2 regions of the Pseudoalteromonas sp. SR44-5 genome follow, and region 1 is predicted to be linked to the other one. Evidence: riboswitches for the same ligand, from Rfam matches in the RefSeq annotation. Region 1 holds a riboswitch; the other holds the start of a gene.
What was found. A riboswitch is a leader RNA that binds a small molecule or an ion and turns the genes downstream of it on or off. The one in region 1 is predicted to bind cobalamin.
Positions count from the first base shown of each region.

Region 2: another riboswitch for cobalamin. It lies ahead of H5154_RS11610 (TonB-dependent receptor domain-containing protein); the one in region 1 lies ahead of H5154_RS20840 (ABC transporter ATP-binding protein).

Region 1 covers NZ_JACJDT010000060.1:281-3,810, forward strand. Annotated here, with positions in the region: gene H5154_RS20830 (FKBP-type peptidyl-prolyl cis-trans isomerase) at 72-500, shown strand; gene H5154_RS20835 (histidine phosphatase family protein) at 549-1,163, shown strand; cobalamin riboswitch at 1,204-1,329, shown strand; gene H5154_RS20840 (ABC transporter ATP-binding protein) at 1,415-2,251, shown strand; gene H5154_RS20845 (iron ABC transporter permease) at 2,238-3,233, shown strand; gene cobT (nicotinate-nucleotide--dimethylbenzimidazole phosphoribosyltransferase) at 3,238-3,530, shown strand, end outside.
Region 2 covers NZ_JACJDT010000018.1:17,924-21,453, forward strand. Annotated here, with positions in the region: gene msrA (peptide-methionine (S)-S-oxide reductase MsrA) at 1-173, shown strand, start outside; gene H5154_RS11610 (TonB-dependent receptor domain-containing protein) at 262-2,106, opposite strand; cobalamin riboswitch at 2,140-2,318, opposite strand; gene H5154_RS11615 (YajQ family cyclic di-GMP-binding protein) at 2,492-2,974, opposite strand; gene H5154_RS11620 (VanZ family protein) at 3,136-3,489, shown strand; gene H5154_RS11625 (ketopantoate reductase family protein) at 3,482-3,530, shown strand, end outside.

The DNA of each region.
Region 1 (3,530 bases):
ATAAAACTTGCGTTTAGGCCTCTACCTATGCGATAAAATCATTATATTTATCATACAAATAGTGGGGCTTCATGGCACGTAAAAAAACAACTAAATCAAAAGGTTCATCAGGACTCAATCGTAAAAACAGTGAAAGCTTCATAGTTAAATTTAGTAATCATGCTGATACTCAACTGTGTGCTTCTGGTTTGATGTATAAAGTAATAGATGAGATCTCTGGTGAGCGAGTAACTGACACAGATACCGTGGTCATCAATCAGCGTATTATGCTTGCTGATGGCAGCGTAATAGCTGATAGTTATAAAGCTGGAATGCCTGAAGTATTTACCTTAGATGAGGCAATCGAAGGATTACGAGAAGGTATTTTATTGATGTCGGTTGGTTCTCGCTATGAATTTGTAATTCCTGCAGAGCTGGCGTGGGGGCGCAAGGGGAATGGTGGGAAAATAGGAGCTAATGCCGTTCTACATTTTGATGTGCGCTTAATCCGTTTAGGATGATCATTATGCTATTGTTAAAAGTACTTTTCTTTAATGTAAGAGGGCTTTATGCCGCCATTTTCTAGTCGCGTTTACTTATTACGCCATGGCGAATTGATTGAGCAAGAAGTCTTGGCCGGACATACAGATTTTTTACTCAGTGAACTTGGCCGTGCGCAATTACATCAAGCATGCAATGAACTAACTAATATTGAGCTTGTACAAAGTTCGACTTTGAAACGTTGTAGCGAATTTGCCAGATCTTTTAGCCATGCCCAGCAAATACCACTTTTTCTGACTGATCAGCTCCGAGAGTTTAATTTTGGTGATTGGGATGGCTGTAAATATGATGATTTGTGGCAACAGACGGATTCTCCTAGTCTTGGCGATTTCTGGCAAAGCCCTTGGCAAGTAACCCCCCCTCATGGCGAAAGTATGAGGGATTTTTATCAGCGAATAGCAACGTGGTGGCAAACGTTACTAATTGATATTGCAAGTAATCGTACTCAAGCACAATTAGTTTTAACGCATGCCGGAGTGATCAAGCAACTATTAGGTATTATTTGTCAGTTACCAAAAGAGTCGAATCAGCAAAACATATTTTCAATCGGTTATGGGAAGCTTATTTGTATTGATATTTACATAGATGATAGCGATAAAGCATGGCCCAGAATTGTGTTTTAAAAGACTATTTTTAGCCGTCTAGAAAGATATTAATTGAAATATTTACTCACCCGCCCATAATAGAGCCTTATGTATTTTGGAATGGGGTGTAACTCCTCAACTGTTCCCGCAACTGTAAGTCGCAAGCGCGATAAGTCAGATACAAAATACGTTAATTTATTACCTATTGAGCGGGCTAACTCTTCTATTATCACCATGATCATAATGGTTTGTAGTGTATTGGGTTTAGCTATTGCTAGAGAGATAACACATTGCAAATACCAGCAGTAATTGATCCCCCTTTACTTGAAGTAGCTAATTTATCGTGGTCGGTGGCAAATACCGCCATTTTGCACGATATTAATTTTGCAATAAAACCAGGCCAATTTATTGGTTTGTTAGGGCCTAATGGCGCAGGTAAATCAAGTTTATTGCGTTGTTTATACCGTTACACTAAACCAGTGTGCGGTGAGGTTATATTTGCAGGGAAAAATATTTGGCAGCTAAGTGCGGATGAATATGCCAAGCAGGTTGCTGTGGTGCTGCAAGAAACACCTTCGCAATTTAACCTATCGCTTTATGATGTAGTGAGTCTTGGCCTTACGCCGCATAAAAGCTTATTTAGTTCGACAACTAAAAATGATCAACAAATTATTTTTCAGGCGATTGAGCAAGTTGGCTTGAGCCATCATTTACAGCAATCGTTTGATTCCCTTTCCGGTGGCGAGAAGCAACGCGCATTGATAGCACGTTCAATTGTACAAAGCCCTCAATTATTAATTATGGACGAGCCTACCAGCCACTTAGATATTAAATATCAAATTCAATTAATGGAGTTGGCTAAATCGCTAAATGTAACGGTATTAGCGTCGTTCCATGATCTTAATCTTGCAGCAAGTATGTGTGATGAACTACTGGTGATAAAGCAAGGTGAGTTAGTTGCAACGGGTAGCCCAGAATATGTCATCACGGAAGAAATGCTCAGCGAAGTATTTGGTGTCTGTGCCGAAGTCTCGGCGCATCCACAGAGTAAACAATTAAATAAGGTCATTCCGCGTATTACCTATTTTTACGGCTATCAAGGTGGTGGCGTTGATGCAAAAAAATAATTATTTTGCAGTCAGCGTGGCGCTATTTTTTGCCTTGTCGAGCATTTTTATAGCACTTAGCTTTGGTGCTGCGACCAGTAAATTCATTGATGTATACCACAGTATTATAGGTCAGGGAGATGACTCCTTTATAGCGCGGATCATATGGCAACTGCGAATGCCACGAACATTGTTGGCGTTTTTAGCTGGCTCTGGTTTAGCTATTGCTGGTTTAATTTTACAAACCGTAACCCGTAACCCGTTAGCCGACCCTTACTTATTTGGTATTTCATCGGGAGCCTCATTTGGTGTGGTATGTTTTATGACACTAACAGGAGTCAGCGCGGGAATAACAATGTCGGCCGCGGCATTTGTTGGTAGTTTATTGACTATGTTATTACTGGTTTTTATTGCCGGACGAGCAGGTCGCGGACAAGTTGAAAGCATGCTCTTGGCTGGGGTCGCTTTATCCTTTTTATTCAGTGCCTTTACCAGCTTACTTTTGTATTTTAGTGATCCACAGGCGATCACGGCTATTTTATTTTGGACGCTAGGCAGCTTTGCTCGCGCACAATGGTCAACGTTATGGTTACCCGCTTTAGTTATTATTAGTTGCACCGGGCTGATGATGGGTTTTCGTCGGCAACTAAATGCAATGTTACTAGGTGATGAAAGTGCTGCAACTTTAGGAATACCGGTACAGCGGTTTCGGTTATTAATGTTGGTATTGAGCTCATTGATCACTGCAGTGTTAGTGGCGATGTGTGGTGGTATTGGTTTTGTTGGTTTGATGATCCCGCATATAGTACGGTTTTTTGTGTCGCAAGGCACTATTACTGGTTTGATCATGACGGCTTTAGTTGGCGGTATATTTATGGTGTGGGTTGATGTGCTATCGCGTGTTTTACTTGCAAATCAAGAATTGCCAATCGGTGTTATTACTTCTGCAATAGGCAGTATTTTCTTTTTATCGTTACTTTATTTTCGCAAGCGAGAGAGTTAGTCAGATGTTTAATATACCTACAGTAACTAATCAATTTGGTCACCTCATCATTGATAAGATTAACCAAAAAACTAAACCGCTTGGTGCACTTGGACAGTTAGAACAATGTGCAATACAACTGGTTACTTTGTTTAGTCAAAAAGTGGCAAGCGAAGATGCTTTTAAAACCTTTGCACCTACAATCAAGAAGCCTACTTTGCTGGTATTTGCAGGAGATCATGGTGTTGCTGCACAAGGGGTATCGATAGCGCCCAGTGATGTCACTTCACAAATGGTAGCTAATTTTGTCAGCGGTGG
Region 2 (3,530 bases), on a different contig from region 1:
AAATACGCGAAGATATCGTCACTGAAGTTAGCCCTGCAACCACTTACTACCCTGCAGAGCAGTATCACCAAGACTACTACAACGAAAACCCTGAGCAACGCTATTGCAGTTTATTGATAGCACCAAAGCTGAAAAAGTTTGAAAAAGACTATAAACAGTTTTTAGTAAACTAAGCAAAGTGCTAAATAAGCATTTTCATCTAAATATAAAAAAGCCCGACAAACAAAGGTGTCGGGCTTTTTTATTTAAGCTAGAACGAGATCAGAACTGGTAGCTGGCGCCAACAAAGAAGCGACGGTCAACTGTATTGTAGTAAAACACTTCGCCAGTTGCATAATCCATACTTGAGTCAACCGCGTTGTATTGCTTATCAAATAAGTTTTCAACACGAGCAGAAAATGAAAGCGCACTGTTAAATTGATAATTTGCAGTTAAGTTCCATAACGTATAAGAACTAAGCTCTGTTACTTTACCTTGACGATCACTACGGTACTGCATATCAAAACCGGCATCAAAATCGCCCCACTGCTTCGCAACAAACCAGTTCACAGTACGTGGTGAAACATAAGTTTGTGCTACACCCGTTTCGGTATTTTCAGCATTTAAATAAGTAAAATTAAACTGATTATCAAAACCAAGTACTTTATTGGCAAAGCTAAACTCAACACCCTCATGGCGTGCTTCATTTATATTTTCTGGCTGCCATTTACCAGCTGCATTAGGTGCCCATGCAATTAGGTTTTCAATATTATTTCTGAATATTGATATATCAAGCTTTGCCTGAGAAAAGTCTAAACTCAAACCTAACTCTTGGTTAGTTGATGTCTCTGGTGCTAAATTTGGATTACCTGGAGATAAAGGGTCAGGAAAATAAAGATCATTAAATGTTGGCGCTTTAAAGCCCGTGCTTTGACTCAATCTAAGTGTTGCACGCTTATTTAAGTGATAACCAACAGCTGCGGCGTAAGTTGTTTCATTACCAAACTGCTCATCATCATCTAAACGCAATGCTAAATTTGCAATGACTTTATTGTCATCAAAATAGCCCCCAAGAAATGCAGCTTTAGCTACTTTGCTATCCGCTAGATAAGCCTTACCATTGGTATATATTTCATCTTTATACCAATTAAGCCCGCCATTAACGGTTAAAAATTGGCTTGCATTATAACTGCCGTGGTAATCAAATTGTTTACGTTTTGTTTTATAACTATTAGTAACAATCGCACCTGTGTAATCATAGCCTTTGTTGTCAGAATCATCGGTTGCAATAGCAACATTAATTGAGTGCTTATGATCGGTAAAGGATTTATCCCAACCCAGCCCTAGCTGATAATTTTCAAATTCATTATTTTCTACGATACTATCAATAGGCGAGAAAGCATTGTCGTATTGTGCATTACCTTCACTGTATTGACCCAGCGCTTTAAGCTCACCTAACAGCTCATCTGCATAGCGAATATTAAATCCTAAATTTTTGTTCTCATAACCATCTTCATCCGGCGCTACGCCTTGCAATACGTCAAAGCCATCCGTTTTTTCAAACCCAGCATTAAACGACGCTTTAACAGCATCAACTACCGTTGTACCTGCAACTTGATAATTTTGATAAGCATCAGTACCAAATGTTGCATCTAGGCTGACGGATTCCTTTGTACGAGTAATAATATTGATCACACCAGCGAGCGCGTCAGACCCATAAACTGCAGCACGAGAGCCTTTAACAATTTCAATGCGCTCTATTGAATTAAGAGGAATATTACTAATTGATTTATAACCAAGGGTTGCAGAGCCCGTACGTACGCCATCAATCAAAATAAGTGTATGTCGCGAGCTTGAACCGCGAAGTGACACGCCAGAACTTTGTCCAAAGCCACCATTGGAATTTATTTGAAAACCAACTTGGGTTGCTAGTAAACTCGGTAAATCACGGACATTACTTGTTTCAATATCACTGCGCTCAATAACAGTTACACTGGCAAGTACATCAGTAATTGATTGCTCAAATTTATTAGCTGTTACCGTCAGGCGTTCTATTGATTGCTCTGCAGACACAGAAAAAGACAACGCAGCGGCAATTGCTACGCCTAGAGTAGATTTGTTTAACATGATATCCCCTGACCCGCGCCCACCGCACAAGTGATAGTAAATTGACTTCAAGGCCGGTCTCCGGACTTAACATAACTCGCTAATAAATTTAGCTAAAAGTATGTATCACCGTTGCGGGGGCAGTGTTGGACTTCGTTTATATCCTATAAACGCCACCAACTTCCCGATTATCTTGCCGTACTTAATCAACAACCTTGAAAAGTAACCACAAGCACCTTGAAAATAGGTCGCTATTGTGATTATTTTAAGCACAAAAGTCAATGGACGGCTATACATCTAAATACTCTAGGTTCTAGGAATAACCATAAGTTCTAAACTAAAAAAGCCAAACTACATTGCTGCAATTTGGCTTTTTCTAGCACCTAGAAACCTAGCTCCTAGCTTTCTAATCTCTAAAGTTTTTAAACTGAAATGGTTGCCCTAAATCAGCACTGCGTACTACTTGCATGGCTTCTTGTAGGTCATCACGTTTTTTGCCCGTTACACGTACTTCTTCGCCTTGGATCGCAGCTTGTACTTTCACTTTAGAGTCTTTAATGGCTTTAACTACTTTTTTAGCCATATCTTTTTCGATACCTTGCTTTAGCGCAACATTACGGAAAACATTTTTTCCCGCACGTGAAATATCTTGCAGCTCTAAACTTGATACGTCCATACCGCGCTTTGATATTTTGCTCGCTAAAATATCAAACAACTGCATAACCTGTGAATCAGCTTCTGCTTTTAGTTTAATGGTTTTATCATTAAGCTCTATTGACGCATCAACGCCTCTAAAATCAAAGCGAGTTTCAAGTTCACGGTTAGCGTTATCAACAGCATTTTTTGCTTCGTTCATTTCGACTTCCGAAACAATGTCAAATGAAGGCATAAGTCTCTCCTAGCAAGATATTTTTAATTCAAATTTATATTGTCGATAATTATACTATATAAATTTTATAAATCTTTACACTTTTCTATGCTTTGTTCAGCTGCGATACGAAATTTGTTTGATATACTACGGGTCTATTTTTAAACGATTTAGGATTTTTCGTGACTCGGCGTGTTTATCAAACCCTATTTTTAATCAGTATTCTGGTATTTACCTTTTTGTTTGCCCGCGATTTTAGGGGCGTTGGGGTATCGTCACTGCCTCACCTAGATAAGTTAGTACATTTTACTATTTTCTTTGTTCTGGCAGCCGTCATGGTCAGAGCATTCAAGCTACCTGTATTCGTTCACCTCGTGTTATTAGCATTTTATGGCATTGCTATTGAGCTAATGCAAAGCACAATCCCTTATCGTAGCGCCTCTGTTGCTGATGTTGTTGCTGACTTTTCTGGGGCTGCTAGTTTCTTTTTGTTGTTCGGTATTTATTCTCGTTTTAAAAAGAATCAAAATGGCTAATATATTCGTCGTTGGCGATGGTGCCATTGGGCTGCTCTATA